DNA from 2 places in the Sphaerisporangium rubeum genome. Region 2 is predicted to be linked to the other one. Evidence: riboswitches for the same ligand, from Rfam matches in the RefSeq annotation. Region 2 holds a riboswitch; the other holds the start of a gene.
The links. A riboswitch is a leader RNA that binds a small molecule or an ion and turns the genes downstream of it on or off. The one in region 2 is predicted to bind S-adenosylmethionine.
Positions count from the first base shown of each region.

Region 1 (15,889 bases), 220 kb from region 2:
GGCTGGCAGCCCCAGACCCCCCAGGACCCCTACGGCGGCCAGTACGGCAACCACGGTGGTCAGCCCTCGTACGGCCAGCCCCAGGACCAGGGTGGCTACGGCCAGCATGGGTACGGCCAGCAGGGGTACGGCCAGCCTCAGGACCAGCCCGCTTACGGTCAACAGGGATACGACCAGCAGGGATACGGTCAGCCGGGCTATGGACAGCCTCACGAGCAGCAGGGTTACGGTCAGCCTGGGTACGGCCAGCCCGGATACGCGTCGGCCCCTGACTACGGCCAGCCCGGCTACGGCCAGTCCTACGACCCGCAGTACGCCGCGTACGGCCAGCCCGGATATGGCTACCAGCAGCCGTACGGCCCGCCGAAGTACGGCGACCAGGGCCCCCGCACGCACGCCATCGTCGCACTCGTCATCAGCATCATCCTGGCCCTGAGCTGCTACGTCTCCCTCGGCGGCATCGCCGGCGCCATCCTCTCCGGCATAGCACTCGGCAAGGCCGAGACCGAGCCCCACCGTGCGCGCTCCCTGCTCAAGTGGTGCTGGATCGCCATCGGGATCAACGTGGTCCTGCTGATCGTCGGCATCGCGCTGATCGTCTTCCTCGGCGTCAACGGCGCCTTCACCCCCGACGGCCTCTCCAGCTGACCCACCGCACGACGGCGCCGGCCTCACCGCACACCGTCCCGCCGCCGATTCCGGCACCCCCGGGGTACGGGGAGTGGTCGTCGAGCGGAAGACACGGCGTCGGAACCCGAGTAACGCGTGTGCGGCGGGTGTCGGTCAAGGGATCGGCAAACGGGACTGAACCGGCTTCTAGTCTTGTTGGATAGCGGGTGGGCCGGGTTGCGGTCCTTCGGCGGCGCCGGGGAGGAGAGGGACCGTGTCTGATGGGCCGTTGATCGTGCAGTCTGACAAGACCTTGTTGCTGGAGGTCGGGCATGCGAGGGCGGACGACTGCCGGAAGGCGATCGCGCCGTTCGCGGAGTTGGAGCGGGCTCCTGAGCATGTGCACACCTATCGGGTGACGCCGCTGGCGTTGTGGAACGCTCGGGCGGCGGGGCATGACGCGGAGCAGGTGGTGGATGCGCTGATCTCGTTCAGCCGGTATCCGGTGCCGCACGCGTTGCTGGTGGATGTGGCCGAGACGATGTCGCGGTACGGACGGCTGCGGCTGGAGAACACCGGGCATCACGGGCTGGTGCTGACCAGTACGGACAAGGCGGTGCTCGCGGAGGTGCTGCGGGCCAGGAAGATCCAGCCGATGCTCGGGGAGCGCATCGGTGAGGACTCGGTGGTGGTGCATCCGAGTGAACGCGGCAACATCAAGCAGGCGTTGCTGAAGATCGGCTGGCCGGCCGAGGACCTCGCGGGGTACGTCGACGGCGAGAAGCACCGGATCGCGCTCAACGAGGACACATGGGATCTGCGTCCCTACCAGCGCGAGGCGGCGGACGCGTTCTGGCACGGCGGCTCGGGGGTCGTGGTGCTGCCGTGCGGCGCGGGGAAGACGATCGTCGGCGCGGCGGCGATGGCGCACGCGCAGGCCACCACACTCATCCTGGTGACCAACACGGTGTCGGCGCACCAGTGGAAGCAGGAGTTGCTGCGCCGCACGTCGCTGACCGAGGACGAGATCGGGGAGTACACCGGGAACAAGAAGGAGATCAGGCCGGTCACCATCGCCACCTACCAGGTGATGACGACCAAGCGGCAGGGCACCTACCGCCACCTGGAGCTGTTCGACGCGCGCGACTGGGGCCTGGTCATCTACGACGAGGTCCATCTGCTGCCGGCGCCGATCTTCCGCATGACGGCCGACCTGCAGGCGAGGCGCCGCGTCGGCCTGACCGCGACGCTGGTGCGTGAGGACGGCCGCGAGGGTGACGTGTTCTCGCTGATCGGCCCGAAGCGGTACGACGCGCCGTGGAAGGAGATGGAGAACCAGGGGTGGATCGCGCCGGCCGACTGTGTCGAGGTGCGGGTGACGCTGACCGACGACGAGCGGCTGGCGTACGCGATGGCCGAGGCCGAGGAGCGGTACCGCTTCTGCGCCACGACGCCGTCCAAGACGCGGGTCACCGAGCACCTGGTGCGGCGGCACGCCGGTGAGCAGGTGCTGGTGATCGGCCAGTACATCGACCAGCTCGACGAGCTCGCCGACCACCTGAACGCGCCGGTGATCAAGGGAGAGACGCGGATCAAGGAGCGGGAACGGCTGTACCAGGCGTTCCGCGACAAGGAGATCCAGGTCCTGGTGGTGTCGAAGGTCGCGAACTTCTCCATCGACCTGCCGGAGGCGTCGGTGGCGATCCAGGTGTCGGGGACGTTCGGGTCGCGCCAGGAGGAGGCGCAGCGCCTCGGCCGGGTGCTGCGGCCGAAGGCGGACGGCGGCGGCGCGCGGTTCTACAGCGTGGTCAGCCGGGACACCATCGACCAGGATTTCGCGGCGCACCGGCAGCGGTTCCTGGCCGAACAGGGTTATGCCTACGAAATCATCGACGCGGACGACGTGCTCGCCAGCGAATGATGCTCGCTGCGCGGCACGTCGCCGGCTCCCCCCGGACACCGCCCGTGGAATTCCCCCCTCGGGCGGCGGGCATTCAGGTCCAGGAAATACCGTAGGCCCTGTTCAACCGCGTCACCCCCTCGCGTATTGGCTGCCACGCACGCCAACTGCGACATACCCCATGATCTAACCAAATCACAAGGTTTGTCCCGCTTTTTGGGGATTTTGGTATGTACTAACGGACCGTGTCGGTGACATCACCGACCGACTAACCCGCCGACGTAAAGCACACCCAACGCCAAAAGCCAAGAAGCGGTCGCGACCATCATCAGCACGAACGACTTTTCTGGATATCTACGCATTAGCGGCGGCAGCAAGCCGATGACCGTGCAGGTCGCCGCGAGGAAAGCGAACAGCCCGGACAGCGTGGAGACCACCACGAGGCGGTCCACGCACGACTGCGGCGACTCCGTCCGGCCGCAGAACGCCGACAGCCCCCAGCCGGCGAGGACCGAGAGCGTCCACAGCCCGCCGAGCACCAGGTTGGCCATGGCGGGGATGACCGGCGAGACCGTCATCTTCTCGGTGCGCGTCGTCACCTCCACGGCGTACCCAAAAGCCAAGAGCGGGCAAACTCCAGAAAAGCACTGGATCGACCGGCCGCAGGTGGACCCGGCCGATATTCAGATGCCGGTGCGACCAGCGGCGCGTAGGCTGGTGGGTTCGCGCATCCGTCGAATCCACCCCTCCCAAGGAGCACTTCAGCATGCCGGGACATCGACTGGCCCCCGACATACCCGACGACCAGACCGCACACCGAAGCGACGCCGGTGACCGGTCCACGCTCGACAGCACCGGCGACACCGGCGACCGGGACACGCTCGACAGCACCGGCGACACCGGCGACCGGGACACGCTCGGCGACACCGGCGATCCCGTGGCCGTGCTCGACGGCGAACGCCGGCACCTCGCCGCCTCCCGGGCCGCTCTGCGGGCCATGCGTGAGCACGCGCAGTCGCTGTCCGCCGACGCCGCGGGAGACTGGGTGTCGCAGCAGGTTCTGCAGAACCTGCTCGACCAGCGGGTGGCGGCGCTCGCCGACCACGCCGACACGCCGCTGTTCTTCGGCCGGCTCGACCGGTTCGCCGCCGACGACCTCCCCGGCACCGTCCACGTCGGCCGCCGCCACGTGCACGACGACCGCAGCAGGCCCCTGGTGATCGACTGGCGCGCGCCGATCTCCCGCGCCTTCTACCAGGCGAGGCCGGCCGACCCGATGGGGGTGCGGCTGCGCCGCCGGTTCGGCTTCCGCGGGGGGGAGCTGACGGCGTTCGAGGACGAGCCGCTGGACGAGGGTGCGCCGATCGAGCAGTCAAGGATCCTCACCGAGGAGATCGAACGGCCGCGCACCGGGCCCATGCGCGACATCGTCGCCACCATCCAGCCCGACCAGGACGAGATCGTCCGCGAGGACCTCGGCCGCACGGTGTGCGTGCAGGGAGCCCCAGGCACCGGCAAGACCGCCGTCGGCCTGCACCGGGCCGCGTACCTGCTGTTCACCCACCGCGAGAAGCTCGCCAGGTCCGGTGTCACGATCGTCGGCCCGAACGGCGCGTTCCTGTCGTACATCTCCTCGGTGCTCCCCGCGCTCGGCGAGGTGAAGGTCGACCAGACCACCGTGACCGGCATGCTCGGCGGCCACGCGGCCCCCGAGGACCCCGCCGTCGCCGCCGTCAAGGGTGACGCGCGCATGGCGCCGGTGCTGCGCCGCGCGTTGTGGCTGCACATCAACAAACCCGAGGACGGCCTGCTCATCACCCGGGGTGCCAGCCGCTTCCGGGTCGCCGACCACGAGGTACGCGAGATCGTCGCCTCGCTGCGCGGCACCACCCGGTACGGCCCCGGCCGCGCCGCGCTCGCGCAGCGGCTCGCGCACACCGTGCTGGTGCGCATGGAACAGCGCGGCGAGTCCCCCGACGACCGGGTGCAGGACGCGGTCGCGCGCTCCGCGCCGGTCAAGCGACTCCTCGACCAGGTCTGGCCGAAGCTCGTCCCCGCGCAGGTGCTGTTCCGCCTGCTCTCCGACGAGGCGTTCCTCACCGCCGCCGCCAAGAACGACCTCACCGCCGAGGAACGGCAGACGCTGCTGTGGCGCAAGCCGCCACGTTCCTGGAAGTCCGCCAAGTGGTCCGCCGCCGACGGCGCGCTGCTCGACGAACTGGCCGACCTCATCGAGCGCACCCCGACCATCGGCCACCTCGTGGTGGACGAGGCGCAGGACCTCTCCGCGATGCAGCTGCGCGCGCTCGGCCGCCGTTGCCGCACCGGCTCGGCCACCGTGCTCGGCGACCTCGCACAGGGCACCACACCGTGGTCGGCCCGCTCGTGGACCGACGTCCTCACCCACCTCGGCACCGAAGGCGTGGTCACCGAGCTGACTCTCGGCTTCCGCGTGCCGCGCGAGGTCCTCGACTTCGCCGCGCGCCTGCTGCCGTCCATCGCTCCCGATCTCGCCGCACCCCGTTCGCTGCGGCCCGGCGCCGGTTCGCTGACCGTGCGGCCGTCCGCCGACGTCCTCACCGACCTCGCCGCCGCCGTGCGCGGCGTGCTCGGCCACGAGGGCTCGGTCGGCGTCATCACCGCCGACGCCGCGGCCCCCGCCGCCTCCGCCGCGCTCACCACCGCGCAGGTGGAGCACGACGTGCTCACCCCCGACGGCACGCCGGCGCACCGGGTGTGCGTGATCCCGGCCTCACTCGCCAAGGGCCTCGAATACGACCACGTCGTCGTGCTCGAACCGGCCGACATCGCCGACGCCGAACTGCGCGGCCTCGCGCGGCTGTACGTGGTGCTCACCCGCGCGGTGACCACCCTCACTCTGCTGCACACCCGGCCCCTGCCGGGCCTGTTGGGCTGATCGTCCCGATCGCGGCTCTTGCTACGTTCTACGACATGAGCGAATCGAATCTCGTGCTGCGTCCCGCCGTGGAAGGCGACGTCGAGGCGGTGCTGCGTTTCTGGCTGGTCGCGGGGGAGAACACCGATCGGCACGACACCGCCGACGGTGTCAGGCGGCTGATCGCACGAGACCCCGAGGCGCTGGTGATCGCCGAGCTGGACGGCCGCATGGTCGGCACGTTGATCGCGGGCTGGGACGGGTGGCGCTGCCACCTGTACCGCCTCGCGGTCGACCCGGAGGCCCGCCGCCGCGGCGTCGCACGCACGTTGCTCGCCGCCGCCGAGGAGCGCTTCGCCGAGCTCGGCGGCCTGCGTTCCGACGCCATGGTCATCAACGAGAACGTCCTCGCACACCAGGCGTGGACCGCGCTCGGCTATCGGCAGCAGAACCACGCCTCCCGCTGGGTCAAACCCCTGACCGGCGGCCACCAGACCGGCTGATCGTTGACATCGTGCCGCGCGAAACCGGCCTGGACGGGCTCCGCACCGTCACCGGACGGCGTCGCCGCGGAACGCCGAAGGGCCACCCCCGGTGATGCCGGGGATGGCCCTTTCGCGTGCTGCGGACTCAGGGAGCCCAGGTGCCGTGCGGCTCAGAAGTCCATGTCGCCGCCGCCGGGCATGGCGGGGGCGGCGGGGGTCTTCTCGGGCTTCTCGGCGATGACGGCCTCGGTGGTGAGGAACAGGGCCGCGATGGAGGCGGCGTTCTGCAGGGCCGAGCGGGTGACCTTGGCGGGGTCGATGATGCCGGACTCCAGCATGTTGACGTAGTCGCCGGTGGCGGCGTTGAGGCCGACACCCTGCTCCAGGTTGCGGACGCGCTCGACGACCACGCCGCCTTCGAGGCCGGCGTTGACGGCGATCTGCTTGAGCGGTTCCTCCAGGGCCTTGCGCACGATGGCGGCGCCGGTGGCCTCGTCGTTGAACAGCTCCAGCTTGTCGAACGCCTTGGCGCCGGCCTGGATCAGCGCGACACCGCCACCGGGGACGATGCCCTCCTCGACGGCGGCCTTGGCGTTGCGCACGGCGTCCTCGATGCGGTGCTTGCGCTCTTTGAGCTCGACCTCGGTCGCCGCACCGGCCTTGATCACCGCGACGCCGCCGGCCAGCTTGGCCAGCCGCTCCTGCAGCTTCTCACGGTCGTAGTCGGAATCGGTGTTCTCGATCTCGGCGCGGATCTGGTTCACCCGGCCGGCGATCTGCTCGGGGTCGCCGGCGCCGTCGACGATGGTCGTCTCGTCCTTGGTCACGATGACCTGACGAGCCCGGCCCAGCAGATCGAGCGACGCGGTCTCCAGCTTCAGACCCACATCCTCGCTGATCACCTGACCACCGGTCAGGGTCGCGATGTCCGCCAGCATGGCCTTGCGGCGGTCACCGAAACCCGGGGCCTTCACGGCCACGGACTTGAACAGGCCGCGGATCTTGTTGACGACCAGGGTGGCCAGGGCCTCGCCCTCGACGTCCTCGGCGATGATCACCAGCGGCTTGCCGGACTGCACGACCTTGTCGAGCAGCGGCAGCAGGTCCTTGTTGGCGGAGATCTTGGAGTTGACGACGAGGATGTAGGGGTCGTCGAGGACGGCCTCCATGCGCTCGGAGTCGGTGACGAAATAGCCGGAGATGTAGCCCTTGTCGAAGCGCATGCCCTCGGTGAGCTCGAGCTCCAGGCCGAAGGCGTTGCTCTCCTCGACGGTGATGACGCCTTCCTTGCCGACCTTGTCCATCGCCTCGGCGATCATCTCGCCGATCTGCGTGTCACCGGCCGAGATCGACGCCGTCGACGCGATCTGCTCCTTGGTCTCGACATCCTTGGCGATCTTGGACAGCTCCTCGCTGACCCGCTCGACCGCCGCCTCGATGCCCTTCTTCAACGCCATCGGGTTCGCACCCGCCGCGACATTGCGCAGACCCTCACGAACCAGCGCCTGCGCCAGCACCGTCGCCGTCGTGGTGCCGTCACCGGCCACGTCATCGGTCTTCTTGGCGACCTCCTTGACCAGCTCCGCGCCGATCTTCTCCCAAGGATCCTCCAGCTCGATCTCCTTGGCGATCGACACACCGTCGTTGGTGATCGTGGGAGCACCCCACTTCTTCTCCAGCACGACGTTGCGGCCCTTGGGACCCAAAGTCACCTTCACGGCGTCAGCGAGCTGATTCATGCCACGCTCAAGACCGCGCCTGGCGTCCTCATTGAACGCGATCATCTTGGCTGCCATACGGCTAGACCTCCCAGATACAGGGTGGCGTGCAGCGGATCGAGCCGACGCCCGCGACGGCGTAGACCCGCGCCACCACGACACCTGTCGCCGTGGATCGGCAAGCCCCATCGCCTCGATCCAGGTTGTCACTCCCGACGTGAGAGTGCCAACGAACTGTTTAGCACTCTACCCTGCCGAGTGCAAGCGGCAACCCCTATGACCTGGGCCGCGCGCGGATTTCCCCGGCCGTATGCCGAATATTGGGCATGGGTCCATGGAGGACACGAGGGATGAGGGTGACATGACGGAAGGTTCGGCCCGCGTCGTCAGGCGGGCCGAACCCCCATGCCCGCCGGCGGCAGCCAGAGGGCCTCATCGGCGGCCGGACGCTGCCGGCCGGGGCGTCACACCGTGCGCACCGACTCCGCCTGCGGGCCCTTCTGACCCTGTGTGATCTCGAACTCCACTCGCTGGCCCTGTTCGAGCGACCGGTATCCCTCGGCCAGGATCGCTGAGTAGTGGACAAAAACGTCCTTACCACCGTCTACCGCGATGAAGCCGTAGCCCTTGTCCGCGTTAAACCATTTGACGGTGCCCTGCGCCACTTTCCGACTCCTCTTGCTGGGCTCCGGACCTCGCCCACTCCTCCGCGGGGTCCGTGACCTTCGGAGCCGAGTACATGCGAACTCTCGGCTGCGTCGATCGTTATCGACCATACCTGTGACGAGGGTTGGCGCAACAGAGTCAATCCGCAGAATGCGTCTTGACGTTCGCTGTCGGCTGGACGCGACTCTTTTTTGCCGGACTTTAGTTGGTTGACAATTGCACTACACGCCTGGAGGGAGGTCGGCCCGTATCGACTTCTTTTATGATAGTGAGCCTGATGGGGGGCCCAAGACACGCGAACGCCCGTGCACCTCCCAAGGTGCACGGGCGGGGAGAGGTCGCGGAGAGTCAGCCTCCGGCCACAGCGGGGATAACCGAGATCTGCACGCCGTCCGGCGTCACAGTGTCCAGACCGTCCGCGAAACGGACATCCTCTTCTCCGACATACACGTTGACAAAACGACGGATCTTGCCCGTTTCGTCCAGAATACGAGCTCCGATTCCGGGGAAGTCGGCGTCCAGCTTCTGCAACACCTCACGAAGGGTCGCCCCTTCACCGTTCACCTCCGACGCGCCATCGGTGTAGGTACGGAGAATCGTCGGAATCCGCACAGAAACGCTCATTTACCCATGACCTTTCAGGAGTTGTCCGCGACAGCCGTGCGGAATGCGTTGAGAGACGGCCGGATGACGGCGGTCGGCCTGGCGTGCGCGGAGACCGCGTCCAGGGTCTTCAGGCCGTCGCCGGTGTTGAGCACCACGGTCTCGGCGTCCGGGTCGAGCACGCCGTTCTCGGCGAGCTTGCGCAGCACGCCGACGGTCACGCCGCCTGCCGTCTCGGCGAAAATGCCCTCGGTGCGCGCGAGCAGCCGGATGGCGTCCACGATCTCGGCGTCGGTGACGTCCTCGACCGCTCCCCCGGTGCGGCGCGCGATGTCGAGCACGTACGGCCCGTCGGCGGGGTTGCCGATGGCGAGCGACTTGGCGATCGTGTCGGGCTTGACCGGCCGCACGATGTCGTGGCCGGCCTTGAACGCCGCCGCGACCGGCGAGCAGCCCTCGGCCTGCGCACCGAAGATCTTGTACGGCTTGTCCTCGACGAGACCGAGCTTGATCAGCTCCCGGAAGCCCTTGTCGACCTTGGTGAGCTGCGACCCCGAGGCGATGGGGATGACGATCTGGTCCGGGATGCGCCAGCCGAGCTGCTCGGCTATCTCGAAGGCCAGTGTCTTGGAACCCTCGCCGTAGAACGGCCGCAGGTTGACGTTGACGAAACCCCACTTCTCGCCGAGCGGGTCGCCGATCAGCTCGGAACAGAAGCGGTTGACGTCGTCGTAGGTGCCTTCGATGCCGACCAGCCTGCCGCCGTACACCGAGGCCATGACGATCTTGGCCTCCTCCAGGTCCGCCGGGATGAACACGCAGGCGTCGAGCCCGGCCCGCGCCGCCGCGGCGGTGACCGCGCCGGCGAGGTTGCCGGTGGAGGAACAGGACAGGGTGTGGAACCCGAAGGTGCGCGCCGCCTCAAGGGCGATCGCCACGACCCGGTCCTTGAACGAGTGGGTGGGGTTACCCGAGTCGTCCTTGACGTGCAGGCTGCGCAGGCCGAGTTCGCGCGCGAGGTTGTCGGCCTTGACGAGCTTGGTCCACCCGGGGGCGAGGTTGCGCTTGGTCAGGACGTCGGACGGCACCGGCAGCAGCGAACGGTACCGCCAGATGTTCGCCGGCCCCGCCTCGATCTGGCGCCGCGTCACCGTGGCCGCGGGGCCGTCGCCGGGGGAAGTCCAGGTGTAGGCCACTTCGAGTGGCCCGAAACACTCGATACAGGCGAAGCTCGGGCCGAGTGGGTACCGGGTGCCGCATTCGCGGCACGAGAGCGCCACGGCGGGTCCGAAGTCGAGGGTGGTCGTTGTCTCAGCGGTCGCGAGCACCATGAAGAAGAGGCCTTTCTCCTCATCTGCACCTGCGGCCACCGTGGCCGCAGGCCGGAATTGGCACCTGTCCCGGCTGGTCTCTACGGGTCGGACACGCGTCGTTCGGCAGACGCGGATGACCACAGCCGGGAGGGTTGCCGGGGCTTCGCAGGGCCGGTCCCTCCACCCCTCTGGATGAGCACATATGAAGTTGTCGGCCTGTCCGGCGGCAGGGCCGGACGAGCGCCACTAGCACTGTACCTCGGACGTCCATGCCCCTGACCAGGCGTCTCAATCAACGAGACGCACCGGAGGGGTCACGCCGGGGTGGTGCCGGGGTCGTCAGGCGGGGCCGCCGTAGGCGTCGCCGAGCGCCGCCTGAATGTACTTCCTCGCCTGGTGGATGCGTGATTTGGCCGTTCCGAGCGGGATGCCGAGCTGCTCGGCGACCTCGTTGTAGTCGAGCTGGCAGAAGTCACGCAACACCAACGCCTGGGCCAGATCCGGTTTGTCCGCCTCCAGCGCCTCCATCGCGTCCAGCAGGTCCAGCCGGGACCCGGCGATGACGCTGACCCGCCGCGGATCGGCCCTCATCTGCGGCAGCTCCTCCGACGACTGCTCGGCCGCGCGGCGCTTCAGCCCGCGGTAGGTGGTGCGCGCGCAGTTGGCCGTCACGATGTGCAGCCAGGTGGAGAAACGCGCTCGGCCCTCGAAGCGCGCGATGTTGCGCGCCACCGCGAGCAACGTATCCTGGCAAGCCTCTTCGGCGTCCTGGCGGAAAGGCAGGAACCGTGAACAGTGGCGCATGACCTCAGGCTCGACACGGCGCAGAAGCTCACCGAGCGCACGGTGGTCGCCTTGGGCCGCGGCACGAGCCAGCTCTTCGGTCGTCTCGTCAAGCACCATGCCTGAGCCCCTCCCGGCAACCCGAGCGTTGTCCCCGCCTGGCCACCCATCCATCTTATTGAAGGCGTAAATTTTATTGACCCGGTGACCACGCGCGCAGCGCAGCGGAGAGGAACGGCGAGGGGACGACCGCCGCACGGCGGACGAGGAATGGTGATGCTCGCATGAACACAGTCCTACTGGCTTCGAACCGGGGTCCCGTGTCGTTCATTCTCGCGGACGACGGCACACTCACCATGCGCCGCGGCGGTGGCGGCATGGTCTCGGGGCTGCAGGAGGTCGCCAGGACCTCCGACCTGCTGTGGGTGTGCGCGGCACTGAGCGACGGCGACCGCAGCGCCGTGCGTCTGGCGCCGAGCGGCCGCCTGGACCAGGCGGGGTACGACACCGGTGCGGTGCGCATGCTCGACATCCCGCCGGCGACCTTCCACCGTGCCTACAACGCGGTGGCCAACTCGACGCTGTGGTTCGTCAACCACCTGCTGTACGACATCCCGAACTCCCCGCACTTCGACATGCGGTTCCGCCGCGAGTGGGAGTCCTACCGCGACTACAACGCCGCGTTCGCGCTGGCGCTCGCCGAGGAGGCCGCGCACGGGGCCCGCGTGATGATCCAGGACTACCATCTGACCCTCGCCCCCGCGATGCTGCGCGTCGAGCGGCCCGACCTGCGCATCGGCCACTTCTCCCACACCCCGTGGGCCCCGCCGGAGTACTTCTCGCTGCTTCCCGACGACATCGCCGCCGAGTTGCTGTCCGGCATCCTGGCCGCCGACCGCGCGGGGTTCCTCGCGGGTCGCTGGGCCGCGTCCTTCATGGACTGCTGCGAGGAGCTGCTCGGCGCGCACGTCGACCGCGCGGCGCGCACCGTGACGTACGACGGCCGCACCACCCGCGTGGGGGTGCATGCGCTCGGGGTGGACGGCGACGCGCTGTGGGCCCGAGCGCTCGAACCGGACGTCGAGTCGCACATGCACGCGCTGCGCGAGCGGGTCGGTGACCGCCGGCTCATCGTGCGCATCGACCGCACCGAGCTGTCCAAGAACATCGTGCGCGGCCTGTACGCCTACCGGCAGTTCCTGGCCGACCATCCCGAGTGGCACGGCAAAGTGGTGCATCTCGCCTTCGCCTACCCGTCGCGGCACGACCTGCCGGAGTACCGCGAGTACACGGCGGCCGTGCAGCGGTGCGCCACCGAGATCGAGGACGAGTTCGGCAGCGAGGACTGGGACCCGCTGATACTCAACGTGGACGACGACTACGCGCGCTCGCTCGCCGCGTACCGCATGGCCGACGTGCTGCTGGTCAACCCCATCAGGGACGGCATGAACCTCGTCGCCAAGGAGGGCCCCATCCTGTCGCCGCACTGCGCGCTCGTACTGTCGAGGGAGGCCGGCGCCGCCGCCGAGCTCGGCGCGGACGCGCTGGTCGTCAACCCCTACGACGTGTCCGGCACGGCCGACGCGCTGCACGAGGCCCTGCTGCTCCCCGAGGAGGAGCGCGCCAAGCGCGGCGCGCGCCTGCGCGCCGCCGCCACGGCACTGCCTCCGAGCCGCTGGTTCGCCGACCAGCTCACCGCGCTGGAGCACTGACCCGCAGGCGCGGCCCGTCCGGCGCCGGAGCACCGGACCCGGCGGTCGCGGCCTACCGCGCGCGGTGCTCGATGGCCGAGGCGAGGGCCGACAGCAGTTCCGCCACCCCGGCGGGGCCCTCCACCACCACGTCGGCGCGGCCGGCGAGCTCGGTCACCTCGGCCGACGCGCTGCACACCGTCACACCTGGCAGCCCCGAGGCGCGCACGGCCTCGAAGGCCGCGAGGTCGCCGAGGTCGTCCCCCGCGAAAAGCACCGAGCGGGCCCCGCGCTCGTCGAGGAACGCGCCGAGCGCGCGGCCCTTGTCCATGCCGGTGGGCCGGATCTCGATGACCAGCCGTCCCGGCTCGACGGCGAGACCGGTCTCGTCGGCGAGCTCGGCGAGCGGCTCGCGCAGCAGGCGCAGCGCACCCTCGGGGTCGGCGGCCCTGCGGGTGTGCACGGCGAGCGCGCGGCCCTTGTCCTCGATGCCGACGCCGGAGTCGCCGTCCCTGGTGATCGGCAGGCCGAGCGACTCGATGAGGGCCGGCAGCTCGGCGCGCACCCGGACCACGCCTGGCGGCGGTGGCGGCGAGGTGACCTGGCCGTCCTGCCAGCGCTCAAGGCCGTACTGGCCGAGCACCACGAGACCCGGCACGTCGGCGAGACCCGGCCCGCCGGCCACCTCGCCGTACGCGACCGCGGTGGCCGCGGGACGGCCGGTGACGACGACCACCGCGCCGACCAGGGCACCGAGGCGGGCCAGCGCCGCCGCGGCGCGGGGGTCGACGCGCGCGTCGGCGGGGTCGGGGACGATGGGGGACAGCGTGCCGTCGAAGTCCACACCGATGACCGCACCCGCGGGGTCCGCGGTCATGGCGGCGAAACCGGGGATGTCCGGCAAACCATGAGGATTCACTCGATCAGCTCTACCCTTCGCACCACGGCCGCATGCCACGGCCGTACGTCTCCTCAGGGACGGTTACTCAAGCACGGGTCCTCAAGCACGGGTCCTCAAGCACGGGGGACCGGACGGCCCCGGCTACGGACGCATGCCGAACCGGCGGGCCGCGCGCTCGCGGCGGCGCGCGTCGCGCAGGCGCTGGAGCCGCTTCACCGTCATCGGGTCGAACGCCATGGCCTCCGGCCGGGTGATCAACTGGCCGAGCAACTGGTAGTAGCGGGTGGCCGAGATATCGAACCTCTCGCGGATCGCCTGCTCCTTGGCGCCGGGATGCCGCCACCACTGGCGCTCGAAGCCCAGCAGCTCACGCTCGCGGTCGGTCAGCTCCCCGGAGTTGTCGGCCTGCGCGTCAGGAACCTGCTCCGCGGCGGCGGAGACGGGACGTACCTCGGGGTCGCCGTCACCGCGCTCGGGGGCGGTGTCCATGGTGTCCTCCTCGGTCGGGCACACGCGGGACGCGGACGGCACGCCGGGGCCACGGCGCGCGTGCGTGGCAATCGTAGTCGGGAAACCGCCGCCGTTCATGACAGTCGAGACACTTCGGAAAGCGCCACCGCGTACGCCGCGTCCCGCGCACGCGCCAGGCGATCATTACTCTCCGCCGACCTTCCGCGTGCCCTTTCGTGGACCGCCGGTGGGTACTGTCGCAGCGTTCACATGACGTGGTCACTACGGACGCCAGACGTCCGGGTGAGGAAACGTCGGCGCGGCAAGCACCCGCGCCGGCCCGCGTCCCGGCCAGGCGCGGGGTCCGGGACGCGCGGGACCCTCCACAGGCAAGGCCCGTGGAGGGTCCCGTCATGTGACCACCTCAGACGTGGATGACGTCCTGCGCGTCGGCGAAGTGGCAGGCACTGGCGTGGTTGCCGTCCCTGATCTCCAGCAGCGGTTCCTTCTCCGCGCAGATGTCCTGCGCCTTCCAGCACCGCGTGCGGAACCGGCAGCCGGACGGCGGGTCGGCCGGCGACGGCGGGTCACCCTGCAGGATGATCCGCTCGCGCTGCTCGCGTCCCACCGGGTCAGGCACCGGCACCGCCGACAGCAGCGCCTGGGTGTACGGGTGGGCCGACCGCTCGTAGATCGCGTCGTCCTTCCCCAGCTCGACGATCTTGCCGAGGTACATCACCGCGACCCGGTCGGAGATGTGCCGCACCACCGACAGGTCGTGCGCGATGAAGATGTACGCGAGGTTGAACTCGGTCTGGAGCCGGTCGAGCAGGTTCATCACCTGCGCCTGGATCGACACGTCGAGCGCCGACACCGGCTCGTCGCAGACCAGGATCTCCGGCTGGAGCGCGAGGCCTCTGGCGATGCCGATGCGCTGGCGCTGGCCGCCGGAGAACTGGTGCGGGTACCGGTTGATGTGCTCGGGGTTGAGCCCGACCACCTCCAGCAGCTCCTGGACCTTGCGCCGCCGGTCACCCTTGGGTGCGACCTCGGAGTGGATCTCGAACGGCTCCCCGATGATGTCGCCGACCGTCATGCGCGGGTTCAGCGACGTGTAGGGGTCCTGCATGACCATCTGGATGTTGCGGCGCATGCGCTTCAGCTCGGCGCCGTGCGCTCTGGCCATGTCCTGGCCGTTGACGCGCACCTCGCCGGAGGTGGGCCGCTCCAGCGCCATCAGCAGCTTGGCGAGGGTGGACTTGCCGCACCCCGACTCGCCGACCACGCCGAGTGTCTCGCCGCGGTGCAGGTCGAAGCTGACGCCGTCCACGGCCTTGATGGCGCCGATCTGGCGCTTGAACACGATGCCCTGGGTCAGCGGGAAGTGCTTGACCAGGTCGCGTACCTGCAGGATCGGCTCAGCCGGCTGTGCCATCGAGGACCTCCCGGTAGTAGTGGCACGCACTGCTGCGCGACCCGTCGATCTCGTACAGGGGGGGTACGTCGCTCACGCAGTTCGGCTTGCGGTACGGGCAGCGGGGGTGGAAGGAACAGCCGGACGGCAGGTCCAGCAGGTTCGGCGGCAGACCCTTGATCGCGTACAGCTCCTGGCCCTTGAGGTCGACCCGGGGGATCGACTCCAGCAGGCCCTCGGTGTAGGGGTGCGCCGGGTTCTTGTACAGCTCGTACACCGGAGCGTGCTCGACGATGCGTCCGGCGTACATCACCGCGATCTTGTCGGCGACGTCGGCCACCACGCCGAGGTCGTGCGTGATCAGGATCAGGCCCATGTTGCTCTCGCGCTGCAGTTCGGCGAGCAGGTCCATGATCTGCGCCTGCACCGTCACGTCGAGCGCGGTGGTCGGCTCGTCGGC
Region 1 covers NZ_JACHIU010000001.1:7,138,041-7,153,929, forward strand. Annotated here, with positions in the region: gene BJ992_RS34070 (energy-coupling factor transporter transmembrane component T family protein) at 1-648, shown strand, start outside; gene BJ992_RS30310 (DNA repair helicase XPB) at 884-2,530, shown strand; gene BJ992_RS30315 (hypothetical protein) at 2,767-3,108, opposite strand; gene BJ992_RS30320 (HelD family protein) at 3,276-5,426, shown strand; gene BJ992_RS30325 (GNAT family N-acetyltransferase) at 5,462-5,908, shown strand; gene groL (chaperonin GroEL) at 6,061-7,686, opposite strand; gene BJ992_RS30335 (cold-shock protein) at 8,073-8,273, opposite strand; gene BJ992_RS30340 (MoaD/ThiS family protein) at 8,623-8,898, opposite strand; gene thrC (threonine synthase) at 8,913-10,208, opposite strand; SAM riboswitch class I at 10,225-10,389, opposite strand; gene BJ992_RS30350 (RNA polymerase sigma factor) at 10,530-11,093, opposite strand; gene BJ992_RS30355 (alpha,alpha-trehalose-phosphate synthase (UDP-forming)) at 11,258-12,685, shown strand; gene otsB (trehalose-phosphatase) at 12,738-13,541, opposite strand; gene BJ992_RS30365 (DUF3263 domain-containing protein) at 13,707-14,054, opposite strand; gene BJ992_RS30370 (ABC transporter ATP-binding protein) at 14,440-15,450, opposite strand; gene BJ992_RS30375 (oligopeptide/dipeptide ABC transporter ATP-binding protein) at 15,434-15,889, opposite strand, start outside.
Region 1: it holds a riboswitch for S-adenosylmethionine, as region 2 does, so the genes downstream of both, thrC (threonine synthase) here and BJ992_RS31280 (aminotransferase class V-fold PLP-dependent enzyme) in region 2, are expected to answer to the same signal.

Region 2 (15,889 bases):
TGTAGACCTCGAAGAAGTGCTGGATCTCCAGCCGGTCGAACTCCGGCACGTGATGGATGTCCCGGATGTGCTCCATGCGCGGGTCGGTCGCCGGGACGCACAGCACCTTGTCGTCCCCGCCTTTCTCGTCCGTCATGCGGAACATGCCGACCGCGCGGCAACTGATGAGGCAACCGGGGAACGTCGGCTCCTGCAGCAGCACGAGCGCGTCGAGCGGGTCGCCGTCCTCACCGAGGGTGTTCTCGATGAAGCCGTAGTCGGCGGGGTACTGCGTGGAGGTGAACAGCAAGCGGTCCAGCCGGATGCGGCCCGTCTTGTGATCCACCTCGTACTTGTTGCGTTGCCCTTTCGGGATCTCAACGACAACGTCGAACTCCACCGCGGTTCCTCCGCTCAGCCCACCGGGCAGTCCCGGATGGGCATTAATGTCTCGTAGGCGTATATCCAGGATGACGCATGCGGGAAAGGGGCCGGTGACGTGGTGCACCGCGAACGCTTGGTCGCTGTGGCGACGCTCGCCGCCCTGCAGGTGTTCGCCGCGGCCGCCGGCGCGTCCCTGCTCGCCGGCGACACGCTGGGTACGACACGCCGTCCCCCCGCCGTGGCGGCCTCCCCCACCCGCGCTCCCGTGCCCATTGTGACGTCAGAACCGGTGCTCGCGCCGGAAAGCCAGGGAGCCGCCCCTGCCAAGGCCGCGCTCGGGGCGAGGCTCGCTCCGGCGCTCGGGGACCGCGCGCTCGGCGGGAACGTCGCCGCGGTGGCGGTCGACGTCGCCAGCGGCGACCGGTTGTTCGGCAGCCGCGCCGACCAGGGTCTCACTCCGGCGTCCACCACCAAAGTGGTGACGGCCGTCGCCGCGCTCACGTCCCTCGGTCCCGACACCAAGATCACCACACGGGTGGTCTCGGGGAAGGGCCGGTCGATCGTCCTGGTCGGCGGTGGCGACGTGATGCTTGCCGGGCCCAAGGCGGACAAGGGTGGATATCCGCGGACCGCCACGCTCGCCACGCTGGCCGCGCGCACCGCCAAGGCGCTCAAGGAGCAGGGAGTGACATCGGTCACCCTGAGCTACGACGACTCGCTGTTCTCCGGTCCGAGGACCGCGCCGGGGTGGAAACCCGGGTACGTCCCCGAAGGCAGCGTCGCGCCGGTGTCCGCGCTCACCATGGACGAGGGACGGGTGAACCCGGGCAAGGACGCCAGGTATCCCGACCCGGCGGGGGCCACCGCCGGCGCGTTCCGCACCCTGCTGGCCAAGAGCGGCGTGAAGGTGGCAGGGCCGGTCAAGCGCGAGCGGGCCGCCTCGGGGGCCGGGGAGCTGGCCAAGGTCGAGTCGGCGCCGGTGTACGAGCTGGTCGAGCACATGCTCACCGTGAGCGACAACGACATGGCGGAAGCACTGACCCATCTTGTCGCGATCAAGGAGGGCAGGCCGGGCAGCTTCGCCGGCGGCTCGCAGGCCGTACAGGCGATCTTGAAGAAGCTCGGCGCCGCGCAGGGGATCACCACCTACGACGGGAGCGGCCTTTCCACACGCAACCGCATCACACCGGCGGCGCTCGCGCGGCTCGTGTCCCTGGCCGCCGCGCCGGGCAACCCGCACCTCCGGTCGGCGATCAGCGGACTGCCTGTGGCGGGTTTCACCGGCACGCTGGGCAACCGGTACGGCCGGTCCGACACGCGGCAGGGTGCGGGCATGGTGCGCGCCAAAACGGGCACCTTGAACGGGGTGAACACACTCACCGGCCTGGCGAGGACCACCGACGGCCGGCTTGTCGCGTTCGCTTTCATGGCCGACGATGTGGCCGATCCGCAGGGCGCCATGGCCGCGCTCGACCGGCTCGCCACCCTCGTCTCCCGATGCGGCTGCTCATGAACACGCCGCGCGACGTACGGTGGTGAACATGCAGGTGATCGACTGGGACCTGGCCGTCGCGACCGGTGTCCGTCTTGTCCGTCCAGGTCCGCAGGTGAGCCGAGAGGAGGCCAGGCATGCCGTCCAGGAGCTCAGGCGGCTTTCCAGAGAAGCCGAGGTGCACGTCCAGGAGTTCGCGCGCATCAACGGCGCCGCGGCCCCCGTCGAGGCCACCGTCGTCGACCGTCCCGGCTGGATCAGGGCCAACGTCGACGGTTTCCGCGTCGTCCTTGAGCCACTGACCGAGAAGGTCAACGAACGGCGATCCCAGATCCCCGCCATAGTCGGCGCCGTGGGGTCCCGGGTCACCGGAGTCGAGGTAGGCGCGGTGCTGGCCTTCCTGGCGGCCCGCGTGCTCGGCCAGTACGAGCTGTTCCTCCCCCCCGACCCGAGCGGCCAGGCACCCACCGGCCGGCTCACCCTGGTCGCCCCCAACATCGTCCACACCGAGCGCGAGCTAGGCGTCGTCCCCCGCGACTTCCGCCTCTGGGTCTGCCTCCACGAGGAGACCCACCGCGTGCAGTTCACCGGTGTCCCCTGGCTGAGGGAGTACGTCCGCGGCCAGATGACCGAGTTCCTGCTGGCCTCCGACCTCGACCTCGGCACCATGCTGGAACGCCTGCGCGCCGCCTCCGACGCCGTGGCCGACGCCATCAAGGGCGGCGAGGGCAACCTGATCGACGCCATCCAGACCCCCGAGCAAAAAGAGATCCTCTCCCGCCTGACCGCCGTGATGACCCTGGTCGAAGGCCACGGCGACTACGTCATGGACGCCGTGGGCCCCTCCGTGGTCCCCTCGGTGGCCGAGATCCGCGCCAAGTTCCAGCACCGCAGAGAAGGCGGCTCCCGCCTCGACCGCACCATCCGCCGCCTCCTTGGTGTCGACCTCAAGATGAAGCAATACGCCGAAGGCTCCACCTTCGTCCGCCAGGTGGTGAACGAAATCGGCATAGACGGCTTCAACCGAGTCTGGCACTCCCCAGAAACCCTCCCCACCCACACCGAAATAGCCGACCCCACCCTCTGGCTGACCCGAGTAGGCACCCCCAAAGAACTCCCCAGCCCCAACGGCCACAGCTGACCCACCCCACCCACCACCGTCCCGTCGCCTCTCGCCGCGGCATTGAGCAGGTCCCTTACGTGGCACCGCGGCGGGACGTGGCACGGCGATTCCGGCGACGGCCTGCGGTGGTGAACCGGTGGGGGAGACTAGGGGGATGGGGCCGCATCCTGCCGTGGCTGAGATTCGCCGGGCTGTTCGAGGGGTGCTCGACGGGGTGCCGGAGGGTGCTCTGGTGTTGGTGGCTTGTAGTGGGGGTGGGGACTCGCTGGCGTTGGCGGCGGGGGTGGGGTTCGTGGGGGCTCGGGTGGGGATGCGGGTGGGGGTGGTGAGTGTCGATCATGGGCTGCAGGAGGGGTCGGCGGAGCGGGCTCGGGACGTCGTGCGGGTGGGGAAGGAGCTCGGGCTTGATCCGGCCGAGGTGCTGACGGTCTCGGTCGGCAGGGAAGGGGGGCCGGAGGCGGCGGCGCGGCAGGCGCGGTACGCGGCGCTGGGGGAGGCGGCGGTCAGGTTGGGAGCCAGTGCGGTGCTGCTCGGGCACACATTGGACGACCAGGCCGAGACGGTGCTGATGCGGCTCGCGCGGGGGAGCGGGACGCGGTCGCTGGCGGGGATGCCGGCCGTTTCGGGGATCTACCGCAGGCCGCTGCTGAAGATCAGCCGCGCGACCACCAGAGCGGCGTGCGAAGCCCTGGGTCTCGTGCCGTGGGACGATCCGCACAACGAGGATCCCGCTTACACCAGGGTGAGGGTACGGCACGAGGTCCTGCCGGTCCTGGAGCGCGCGATAGGCCCGGGGGTGGCCGAGGCGCTGGCGAGGACGGCCTCGCTGTGCAGGGACGACGCGGATGCGCTCGACCTGTGGGCCGACGAGGTGTACGCGCGGGCCCGCTCGCTCGGCGAGGGGCTGAGGGCCGCGGACCTGGGTGACCTGCCCGGCGCGGTGCGCCGCAGGGTGATCCTGCGGGCCGCGCTCGACGCGGGTGCGGACCGGGCCGCGCTCGGGGCCGCGCACATCGAGCAGGTGGAGCGGCTGGTGACCGCGTGGCGGGGCCAGCGCCTGGTAGAGCTACCCGGGGGGGTGGGAGTCGTACGGCGGTATGGCACCCTGATATTCGCCAGCACCGTCTCGTGAAGGAAAATCCCTGGTGGACGCAGCCGACATGGGCAGGGACCTGGAAAAGGTCCTCATCTCCGAGGAAGAACTCCAGACCAAGATCAAGGAGCTCGCCGGGCAGATAGACGAGGACTACGCGGGCAAGAACCTCCTCATCGTCGGGGTGCTCAAAGGCGCCGTCATGGTCATGGCGGACCTCGCACGTGCCCTGCACATCGAGGTCCAGATGGACTGGATGGCCGTGTCGTCGTACGGCGCGGGCACCAAGTCGTCCGGCGTCGTGCGCACTCTCAAGGACCTCGACACCGACATCGCCGACCGGCACGTCCTCGTCGTGGAGGACATCATCGACTCCGGCCTGACCCTGTCGTGGCTGATCCACAACCTCAGGTCCCGCCGTCCCGCCTCCGTGGAGATCTGCACGCTGCTCCGCAAGCCAGAGGCGGTGAAGGTCCCGATCGATGTGAAATATGTCGGTTTCGACATCCCCAACGAGTTCGTGATCGGTTACGGCCTCGACTACGCCGAGCGGTTCCGCAATCTGCCTTTCATCGGCACGCTCGCCCGCCATGTCTACAGTCCGGAGTAAGCCCTGAGCGAAGCGGGCATTCGCCAACTGGGGTGATGCCCCGTTTTTCCGCCTCCTCGTGGGGAACACGGGACTCCCTGGCGTACGTTGGTAGGACAAAGCCGGTGCGCCGGCGCAGTGACCCTGCGCGGCCTTCCGGTGTACCTTCGGATCTTCCGGGGAGCCCGCGCTCCCTGGGGTTTCACGAGGGAGCGGTTCGGGATGCCGCTACCCCCGGGTTCGCCCGGGGCCAGGCCGTGCTGAGGGAAGGGACGGGCCCGCAGGGGTTCCGCATCGGATGGATCTCAAGCGATTTACACGTGGGCCACTGCTGTGGATCCTGGGCATCGTGGTGCTGCTCCTCCTGGCCTCCACGTTCTGGAGCGGCAACAGCAACTATGCCCAGAGGGACACTTCGTTCGTCATCAGCCAGATCCAGAAGGGCACCGTCGACAACGCGGTAATCGTCGACAAGGACCAGCGGATCGAGATCAAGACGAAGACGAAGATCGACGGTGAGGACCGCTTCTTCGCGAACTGGGTGCAGGGCCAGGGTGTCGAGCTGCAGAAGCAGCTCCAGGCGCAGGCCGACGCCGGCCGCCTCCCCGGCGGATACAAGGTCACCGTGCCGACCGAGAACTTCCTGGTCGGGCTGCTGGTCAGCTTCCTGCCGATCGTCGTCATCGTCCTGATCTTCCTGTTCATCATGAACCAGATGCAGGGCGGCGGCTCTCGGGTGATGAACTTCGGCAAGTCCAAGGCCAAGCTGATCACCAAGGACACCCCGAAGACCACCTTCGCCGACGTCGCGGGGGCCGACGAGGCCATCGAGGAGCTCCAGGAGATCAAGGAGTTCCTCCAGGCCCCGGCCAAGTTCCAGGCCATCGGCGCCAAGATCCCCAAGGGTGTGCTGCTGTACGGCCCGCCGGGCACCGGCAAGACCCTGCTCGCCCGCGCGGTCGCGGGTGAGGCGGGGGTGCCGTTCTACTCCATCTCCGGCTCCGACTTCGTCGAGATGTTCGTCGGTGTCGGCGCCTCCCGGGTCCGCGACCTGTTCGAGCAGGCCAAGGCCAACGCTCCGGCGATCATCTTCATCGACGAGATCGACGCCGTCGGCCGGCACCGCGGGGCCGGGCTCGGCGGCGGCCACGACGAGCGCGAGCAGACCCTCAACCAGCTTCTGGTCGAGATGGACGGTTTCGACGTCAAGGGCGGCGTCATCCTGATCGCGGCCACCAACCGGCCCGACATCCTCGACCCCGCGCTGCTGCGTCCGGGCCGCTTCGACCGCCAGGTCGTCATCGACCGGCCCGACCTCGAGGGCCGCAAGGGCATCCTGCGGGTGCACGCGCGCGGCAAGCCCTTCGCTCAGGACGTCGACCTCGACGTCATCGCGCGCCGCACCCCCGGCTTCACCGGCGCGGACCTCGCCAACGTCATCAACGAGGCGGCGCTGCTCACGGCCAGGCAGGACCAGAAGCTCATCACGATGGCTCTGCTCGAGGAGTCCATCGACCGCGTGATGGCCGGTCCCGAGCGCCGCAGCCGCGTCATGTCCGACCAGGAAAAGAAGATCATCGCGTACCACGAGGGCGGCCACGCGCTGGTCGCGCACGCGCTGCCCAACTCCGACCCGGTACACAAGATCACCATCTTGTCCCGTGGCCGCGCGCTCGGCTACACGATGACCCTCCCCATGGAGGACAAGTTCCTCGCCACCCGCTCCGAGATGCTCGACCAGCTCGCCATGCTGCTCGGCGGACGCACCGCCGAGGAGCTGGTGTTCCACGAGCCCACCACCGGCGCGGCCAACGACATCGAGAAGGCCACGTCGATCGCTCGCCGCATGGTGACCGAGTACGGCATGAGCGAGCACCTCGGTGCGCGCAAGTTCGGCTCGGGTAACAGCGAGGTCTTCCTCGGCCGCGACATGGGCCACGAGCGCGACTACTCCGAGAAGATCGCCTCCACGATCGACGAGGAGGTTCGCCGGCTCATCGAGGCCGGTCACGACCAGGCCTGGGAGATCCTCGTCCAGTACCGCGACGTGCTCGACAACCTCGTGCTGGAGCTCATGGACAAGGAGACGCTGTCCCGCGAGCAGGTGCTCCAGATCTTCGAGCCGGTCGTCGTGAAGGAGAAGCGTCCTTCGTACTCCGGGTACGGCAAGCGGCTGCCGTCCGACCGGCCGCCGATCCTGACCCCGCGCGAGATGGCGGGGAACGGCAAGAGCGCCATCCAGGCGGCCACTCCCATCCAGCCGGGGCTGCTCGGCGGCAACGACCGTCCCACGCCGCAGGACGAGGTCTGACGAGTGACCGAACCGCTCATGGTCGACTCCGAGCGGATCGAGAAGGCCGTCCGCGAGATCCTCATCGCCATCGGTGAGGATCCGGATCGCGACGGCCTTCTCGACACTCCTTCGCGGGTGGCCCGTGCGTACGCCGAGCAGTTCGCCGGGCTCGGCCAGGCTCCTGAGGACGTCCTGACGACCGTCTTCGACGCCGACCACGACGAGATGGTGCTCGTGAAGGACATCGAGGTGTTCTCCACCTGCGAGCACCATCTGGTGCCGTTCCACGGCGTCGCGCACGTCGGCTACGTGCCGAACGACAAGGGCCAGATCACCGGCCTGTCCAAGCTCGCCAGGCTGGTGGACGTCTACGCGCGCCGTCCGCAGGTCCAGGAGCGCATGACGTCGCAGATCGCCGACGCGCTCATGAGCGTGCTCGCGCCGCGCGGCGTGATCGTCGTGATCGAGGCCGAGCACCTGTGCATGACCATGCGCGGCGTGCGCAAACCCGGCGCCAAGACCATCACCTCGGCGGTACGCGGCGACTTCCGCGACAGCGAGAAGACCCGCGCCGAGGCCATGGCCCTCATCCTCGGCCGCCGCTGACCCCGGGCCGGGGCCCCGAGGGCTCTCCCTCACCGACGAGCAGCGAGAGTATGTGCGCGCCTGCACGGACACGGATCGGCTCCCTCATCCTTGGCCGCCGCTGACCCGGGCCCCGGCTGCTCGCCGGCCCGGCCTGCCGGCGGCGCTCGCGGTGCGGTTTGACCGCCGGGTCGAGATCTGTCGATCGCCGTCCGGCCGATCTTCCGTCCGGCACTCCCTGGCGGCGCGCGCGGGGTCGATTCGTTATCCACAAGGCGGACCCACGGCATGGCGGGGCCGGGGGAACCGCCTAGGCTGGACGCCATGACCACATGGACGGTCCCTGGGTTGCCTGAGGCAGGTCGTTGCCTTGTCATGGGTGTGGTCAACGTCACCCCCGATTCCTTCTCCGACGGCGGCGAGTGGTTCGACCCCGAGGTGGCGGTGCGCCATGGGCTCCAACTGGTCGAGCAGGGTGCCGACATCGTCGACGTCGGCGGCGAGTCCACCCGTCCCGGCGCGGCACGGGTCTCCCTGCCTGAGGAGCTGCGCCGTGTCGAGCCGGTGATCCGCGCGCTCGTCCAGGAGGGTGTGACGGTCAGCGTCGACACGATGCGGGCCGAGGTGGCCGAGGCCGCGGTGGCCGCAGGCGCCGCGCTGGTCAACGACGTCAGCGGTGGTCTCGCCGACCCCGCGATGCCTCGTGTGGTCGGCGCGGCCGGTGTGCCGTATGTCGTGATGCACTGGCGCGGCCACAGCCAGGACATGGAGTCGCGCGCCGTGTACGCCGACGTCGTCACCGAGGTGGCCGAGGAGCTACGCAAACGGGTCGACTCCGTGCTCGCCGAAGGCGTCGCGGAGAGCCAGATCATCATCGACCCCGGCCTGGGCTTCGCCAAGCACGCCGAGCACAACTGGTCCCTGCTGGCCGCCATCGGCAAGCTCAACGAGCTCGGCCACCCCGTGATCGTCGGCGCGTCCCGAAAACGCTTCCTCGGCAGGCTGCTGGCCGGGCCCGACGGTGCTCCGAGGCCGTTCAGCGGCAGCGACGACGCCACGCTCGCGGTGACCGCGCTGGCAGCGCACGCCGGCGCCTGGTGCGTCCGCGTCCACCAGGTGCGGGCCAATGCCGACGCGGTGCGGGTCGCCGCCGCGTGGCGCGCCGGTGAGGGGGTCCGATGAGCACCACGTCCGCCGACGTCGAGAAGCTCAACGAGGAGTTCTACAGCTCGATCGAGAGCGGCGACCTGGACAAGATGACCGAGCTGTGGGCCGAGGACCAGCCGGGCCGGGTGGCGATGTGCGTGCACCCCGGCTGGCCCATGCTCACCGGCCGCGGCGAGGTGCTCCGCTCCTGGGCCCTGATCATGGCCAACACGCCGTACATCCAGTTCGTGCTGACCGACGTGCGCACCACGGTGCTCGGTGACGTCGCCGTGGTCACCTGCGCGGAGAACATCCTCACCGCGGCCGACAGCGAGGACGCCACGTTCGCCGCGGGCCGCGTCGTCGCCACCAACACCTTCGTCCGCACCTCGGCCGGCTGGAAGCTCTGGTTCCACCACGGCTCACCGGTGCTGCAAGGCGACGACGACGAGGAGTCCGAGGAATGACCCCGCCGGCACATGGCGCCGCCACCCACCGGATCGCAGGAACCGGCTCTCGGGCCGATCTGGTGGCCGGCTCTCGGGCCGATCTGGTGGCCGGCCCGGTGACACGCACAAGGATCGGCGGTGGCGTGGCCGGCTCGGGAGTGTCCTGGTGACCGGGCCGGTGAGCGACACCGTGCGGCTGGCCGGGCTGCGGGCCAGGGGGCGGCATGGCTGCCTGCCGGCCGAGCGGGAGCTCGGGCAGGAGTTCGTGGTGGATGTGACGCTCCACCTGGACACCGTGCCCGCGGCGGTGAGCGACGACCTCGCCAAGACGGTCGACTACGGTGAGCTGGCGGTGCGGCTCACCCGGATCGTCGAGGGCGATCCGGTGAACCTCATCGAGACGCTGGCCCATCGCCTGGCCGCGGCCTGCCTCGCCGACGAGCTCGTCGAGGAGGTCGAGGTGGCCGTCCACAAGCCCGCCGCGCCGGTCCCCGTCCCGTTCGACGACGTGGTCGTGACAGTGAGGAGGAGGCGGTGATGAAGGTCGTGCTCGCGCTCGGCAGTAACGTCGGTCACCGGTACGAGACCCTGCAAGGCGCGGTCGACGCGTTGTTCGACGCGCCTGGCCTGGAGTTCGTCGCGGTGTCCCCGGTGTACGAGACCGAGCCGATGGGAGGTCCGCCTGATCAACGCAACTACTTCAACGCCGTGGTGATCGGCCAGACGATGACCCTCGGCCCGCGAGCCATCCTGGAGCGCTCGCTCGGTGTGGAGACCGCCTTCGGCAGGGTCCGCGACGAGCCGTGGGGCCCGCGCACCTTGGACGTCGACGTCATCATGGTCGGTGAACTCATGTCCGACGACCCCGAGCTCACCCTCCCCCACCCGCTGGCCCACGAGCGCGCGTTCGTGCTGGCCCCATGGGCCCAGATCGACCGCGAAGCCACCCTCCCCGGCCGGGGCTCCGTGGCCGCACTGCTGAGCGGCCTCGACCAGAAAGGCATCTGGCTCCGCACCGACCTCCCGTTGCAACCTCCGGGCTGATCCCGGCCACCCGCCACGTTTGGACGTTATCCGCTGCCGAGGAGCCTCAGCCGTCCCGGTACGAGAGCACGCGGAGACGGATGATCCGAATTCGGTGGGTGGCGTGGGAGAAAGGGACGGTGGGTTTCCCGTTGGTCTGGTGTGAGGGCAGGTAGAGGGACGCACTGAGCGTGCCGTTGTGGCTTGAGGAAAGGTGGGGCTGGTGACGCCGAGTCGTCCCGGGGTGCTCGTTCTGGTGCTGGCGGGTGTCGCGGCGCTTACGTGGGTGGTGCTGCAGCAGGTCTACTCCAGTCTCCCCACCGTCCCCTGGACCGCCATTCCCACGGTGCTCCTGCTCGCCGTCGGTGAGGCCTTCAGCGGGTACATGACGCGGGCCCGCATCCGGCGTGAACCGGGTACCAAGCCGGTCGAGCCGCTGGCGGTGGCGCGGCTCGCGGCCCTCGCCAAGGCGTCCGCGCACGTCGGGGCCGTGTGCGGCGGCATCTTCGCGGGATTCGTGCTGTACGTGCTGCCGCTGCTCGACCAGGACACCCCGCGCCGTGACTTCTTCCTGGCCGGCGGATCTTTGATCGCCTGCGTGATCCTGATCTGCGCGGCCCTGTACCTGGAGCACTGCTGCCGCGTCCCGAAGTCCCCGGACGAGGAGAGCCGTCCCTGACCGCTCACCACCGGCGACCTGGCAGGTGACGTCTCTGACCGGGCCTCGCCGTGTTGCGATCACCGCCGGGGATGGCGGTGACCGGTCGAGGGGGAGGGCGTGGTCCTCTGAGAGGCGGTGCTTCTCACGGTGGGTCGGCTGTGACAGGCGCAGGTCTGCCAGGGGTGTCGCAGGTGGTCCGGAGACTCGTGGATTCTCGTCGGACGGCCCCGGGACACAAGTCGGGGGGCCCGGCGCCTGCCGGGCCCCCCGACTTTGGAGCCACCCTGATCTTCACCCTGTCCCTTCACGCACCGGTCATCTTCACCGGAGCGCGGTGATTAAACGTTCCGGCGGGAAACTTTCCGGGGTCACTTGTCGATGTCGCCGACGACGAAGAACATCGAGCCGAGGATGGCCACCATGTCGGCGATCAGGTGGCCGGGGAGCATCTCGCGCAACACCTGCACGTTGTTGTACGAAGCGCTGCGCAGCTTCAGGCGCCACGGGGTCTTCTCGCCTCGGGACACCAGGTAGTAGCCGTTCAGGCCGAGCGGCGACTCGGTCCAGGCGTAGGTGTGGCCCTCGGGGACCTTCAGCACTTTGGGGAGGCGCTGGTTGATGGGGCCGGGGGGGAGTTCGCGCAGCCGGGCCACGCAGGCGTCGGCGAGGTCCAGGGACACCTTGGCCTGTTCGAGCAGCACGTCGAAACGTGAGTGGCAGTCGCCGGCCGAGCGGGTGACGACCTTCACGGGGAGTTCGTCGTAGGCCAGGTACGGCTCGTCGCGGCGCAGGTCGAGATCGACGCCGGAGGCTCGCGCGATGGGGCCGCTGACGCCGTACTGCATGATCGTTTCCTGGTCCAGCACGCCGACGCCACGGGTGCGGGCCAGGAAGATCTCGTTGCCGTGGATCAGGCGCTCGATGTCGGGGAGCCGGCGGCGCACCTCGGCCACCGCGGCCGAGGTGCGGTCCAGCCAGCCTTCCGGCAGGTCCTCCTTGAGGCCGCCGACACGGTTGAACATGTAGTGCATGCGGCCGCCGGAGATCTCCTCCATGACGGCCTGCAACGTCTCGCGTTCCCGGAAGGCGTAGAACACCGGGGTGATCGCGCCGAGCTCGAGAGGGTAGGAGCCGAGGAACATCAGGTGGTTGAGCACGCGGTTGAGCTCGGCCAGCAGCATGCGGGCCCACACGGCGCGCACCGGCACCTCCATGCCGAGCATGCGTTCCACGGCGAGCACCACGCCGAGCTCGTTGGCGAACGCCGACAGCCAGTCGTGCCGGTTGGCCAGCACGATGATCTGCCGGTAGTCGCGGACCTCGAACAGCTTCTCCGCGCCGCGGTGCATGTAGCCGATGATCGGTTCGCACGAGGCGATGCGTTCGCCGTCCACGGTGAGCCGCAGGCGCAGCACGCCGTGCGTCGACGGGTGCTGCGGCCCGATGTTGAGGATCATGTCCTCGGTCGCCAGCTCCTTGGCCCCGGCGCCGATGCCCACGACGCGTTCGGTGGGGTGAGCGGCTCCTGCGGGACGTTCCGTCATACCCTCATGCTGTCACGTCACCGCCGGGTGACAAGATCTGCCAGCGCGGTGAGCAGCCGCTCGACGTGCTCGACGGTGGTCCCCGCGCCGATGGACGCGCGTACGGCCCCCGACGCGCCGCACGGCCCCACGTCGCCGAGCAGGTGGCCGACGAGGAGATGCGCGCAGAACCGGCCGTCCCTGACGCCGATGCCGTACTCGGCGGACAGCGCCTCGGCGACCTCGCGTGCGGTCCAGCCCTCGACGACGAACGCGACGATGCCGACGCGGGGATGGCCGGGGCCCCACAGGGACAGCTCGTGCACCCCCTTGATCGTGGCGAGGCCGTCGCGCAGCCGTGCGAGCAGTCGCTCCTCGTGCCTGATCAGCGGGGTCCAGCCGGTGGCGGTGAGCGTGTCGCAGGCGGCGGCCAGAGCGATCGCGCCGAGGACGTTCGGGGTGCCGGCCTCGTGACGCTGCTCGGGGTCGGCGCTCCACTCGGTGCCGACCTCGCCGGTCTCGTCCAGGGTCACCGCGGCGGAGGCACCGCCGCCGCGCAGGTACGGCCCGGCGGCCGACAGCCAGTCGGAGCGGCCGATCAGCGCACCGGCGCCGAAGGGTGCGTACAACTTGTGGCCGGAGAAGGCCACGTAGTCGATGTCGAGCGCGGTGATGTTGAGCGGCCGGTGCGGCACGAGCTGCGCGGCGTCCACGAAGATCCGCGCGCCGTGCCGGTGCGCGATGTGCGCGAGCGCCGCGACCGGCCACAACTCGCCGGTGACGTTGGACGCGGCCGTGACCACCAGCAGCTTCGGCCCGTCGATCGCGGCGAGCGCGTCGTCGGCGGCCCGGATCGCCGTGCCGGGGAACTCGGGGGCCGGCAGCCGTACCGCGTCCTGCCACGGCAGCAGGGACGCGTGGTGCTCGGTGCCGAACACCACCACCGTGGTCCCCTCGGGGAGACATCGCGCCAGCAGGTTGGCCGCGTCGGTGGTGTTGCGGGTGAACACCACCGCGTCGTCGCGCCGCGCGCCTGCGAACGAACGCACGGTGTGCCTGGCCTGCTCGTACCGCGCGGTGGTGAGCTGCGAAGCGTAACCGGCGCCTCGGTGCACGCTGGAGTACGCCGGCAGGGCCGCCGCCACCGCGTCGTTCACCGCGGCGAGGCACGGCGCGCTGGCCGCGTTGTCGAGGTTGGCGTAGTTCAGGAGCCGTCCGCCTTTGACCGGCACCTGCAGGTCGGCGCCGAGCACCTCGGGGAGGCCGGGTGCCGGCAGGGTGCGGTGCGGCTCGCCGGACACGGCGCGGCCGGTGGCGGGGCGGGTGGCGGGGACGGAACTGAGAACGGTGAGCGACAACGCCGGCCTCCTCGGGTCATGGGACCCCGGTCGTGGCGTCGATCGACGGAGCCCGCGCTTGACCGGCGCACCGCGCGCCGGACCAGGTCCTCACCCGGGGCACCCCGCCGCGAGCGCGAGGGTTGCCGGCCAGCGAGCCGGGGCTTGGCGCTGGCACTCATGACCTACCGGGACTATAACCCGGCACCCCGCCTTCCTCGCAACTCCCTACGTGCCTTGTGGGGAATCGCGGCGTGTCCCGGCATGCCGTCCGGATCCCGTCGAAGGCCGGCCCGAAATTCGGCGGCCCGGTGGCGAACTCTCCGGGTGGGTTGTGCGTTCAACAGTTCAATGTCCGCGTTCGGGTCGTTCACCGCCGGTGGAGGACGGGTCGTGATGCAAGAGGAGGCGAGATGGATTGGGTGGCCGATCCGGGGATATGGATCGGGTTTCTCACCTTGGTCGCCCTGGAGATCGTGCTGGGGATCGACAACATCGTCTTCATCTCGATCCTCGCGGGGAAGCTGCCTCCCGAGCAGCGGGATCGAGCGCGGAAGCTGGGGCTGGCGCTCGCGCTGATCAGCCGGCTGGCGTTGCTGTTCGCGTTGTCCTGGGTGGTGCGGCTGACCGATCCGCTCTTCGAGGTGGTCGGGCAGGAGATCTCCGGACGTGATCTGATCTTGCTACTCGGCGGGCTCTTCCTGCTGGGGAAGAGCGCGTTCGAGATCGGCGAGAGCATGGAAGGCGGTCACGGCAAGGCCGGCGGCCGGGCCGCGGCGTCGTTCGTGTCGGTGATCGCGCAGATCATGGTGCTGGACATCGTGTTCTCGCTCGACTCGGTGATCACTGCGGTCGGCATGGTGGACGAGCTCGGTGTCATGATCGCGGCGGTGATCGTCGCGGTCGCGGTGATGCTGGTGGCGTCCGGGCCGATCAGCCGGTTCGTGGAGAGCCACCCGAGCATCAAGATGCTGGCGCTGGCCTTCCTCGTGCTGATCGGCGTCATGCTGATCGCGGAAGGCTTCGACCAGCACATCCCCAAGGGCTACATCTACTTCGCCATGGCGTTCTCGCTGTGCGTCGAGCTGCTCAACATCCGGGTACGGCGCAGGTCGCGTCCGGACGCCGAGGAGCAGCCGGCTGCGGACCAGGAGCCTGCGGTCGAGACGCAGCCGGCCGCCGAGCAGCAGCCGGCCGTCAAGGAGCGTCCCGCCGGTGAGGAGGCCGCTCCGCACGTCTGAGCGCCACGCTCCGGCGTACTCCGGGTTCCAGGGACCAGGAACACGAACGACCAGGTCGGTGGGGGAAAAAATCCATCTACCATGACTTTGTGCTCTTTGACCCATGGAATCCGGAGTTCGTCGCTCATCCGTACGACGTGTACCGGGAACTCAGGGACACCGAGCCGGTGCGGTACTTCGAACCCACCGGCCAGTGGCTCGTGGCGCGGCACAAAGACGTGAACGCGGCGCTGCGCGACCGGCGGCTCGGCCGTTCCTACCTGCATCTCGCCACGCACGAGGAGTTCGGCAGGCCGGCCGAGCCGGAGTTCCAGGAGCCCTTCTGGCGGGTGACGAGGGCCGGCATGCTGGACGTCGAGCCGCCGGTGCACACCAGGCTGCGCCGCCTGGTCTCCAAGGCGTTCACGCCGCGCATGGTCGAGGAGCTGCGTCCCCGTGTGCGGCGCGTCGCTCGTGACCTGGTGGACGGTTTCGTCGAGCGCGGCGGCGGCGACCTGATCGCCGAGGTCGCCGAGCCGCTGCCGGTCACGGTGATCGCCGAGATGCTCGGCGTTCCCGAGGCCGACCGCCACCTGCTGCGTCCCTGGTCGGCCGGCATGTGCGGCATGTACGAGCTGAACCCCTCGCTGGATGCGCAGCACACGGCGGTGCGCGCCGCGTCGGAGTTCGCCGCCTACCTGCGCGAACTGGCCGCACTGCGCCGCGCGCACCCCGGGGACGACCTGATCAGCGCACTGGCCCAGGTCGCCGACGGCGGTGACACGCTCACCGAGGACGAGCTCGTCGGCACCTGCGTGCTGTTGCTCAACGCCGGCCACGAGGCGACCGTCAACGTCACCGGCAACGGCTGGTGGTCGCTGTTCCGCCACCCCGGCGAGCTCGCACGCCTGCGGGCCGACCCGTCGCTGCTGACCACGGCCGTGGAGGAGCTGATGCGCTTCGACACCCCGCTGCAGATGTTCGAGCGCTGG
Region 2 covers NZ_JACHIU010000001.1:7,357,111-7,372,999, reverse strand. Annotated here, with positions in the region: gene BJ992_RS31345 (inorganic diphosphatase) at 1-379, opposite strand, end outside; gene dacB (D-alanyl-D-alanine carboxypeptidase/D-alanyl-D-alanine endopeptidase) at 506-1,876, shown strand; gene BJ992_RS31335 (zinc-dependent metalloprotease) at 1,905-2,996, shown strand; gene tilS (tRNA lysidine(34) synthetase TilS) at 3,133-4,110, shown strand; gene hpt (hypoxanthine phosphoribosyltransferase) at 4,124-4,681, shown strand; gene ftsH (ATP-dependent zinc metalloprotease FtsH) at 4,959-6,971, shown strand; gene folE (GTP cyclohydrolase I FolE) at 6,990-7,559, shown strand; gene folP (dihydropteroate synthase) at 7,863-8,720, shown strand; gene BJ992_RS31305 (nuclear transport factor 2 family protein) at 8,717-9,151, shown strand; gene folB (dihydroneopterin aldolase) at 9,300-9,671, shown strand; gene folK (2-amino-4-hydroxy-6-hydroxymethyldihydropteridine diphosphokinase) at 9,671-10,177, shown strand; gene BJ992_RS31290 (DUF3180 family protein) at 10,380-10,835, shown strand; gene BJ992_RS31285 (NADH-quinone oxidoreductase subunit D) at 11,186-12,361, opposite strand; gene BJ992_RS31280 (aminotransferase class V-fold PLP-dependent enzyme) at 12,379-13,698, opposite strand; SAM riboswitch class IV at 13,748-13,863, opposite strand; gene BJ992_RS31275 (TerC family protein) at 14,091-14,918, shown strand; gene BJ992_RS34490 (cytochrome P450) at 15,008-15,889, shown strand, end outside.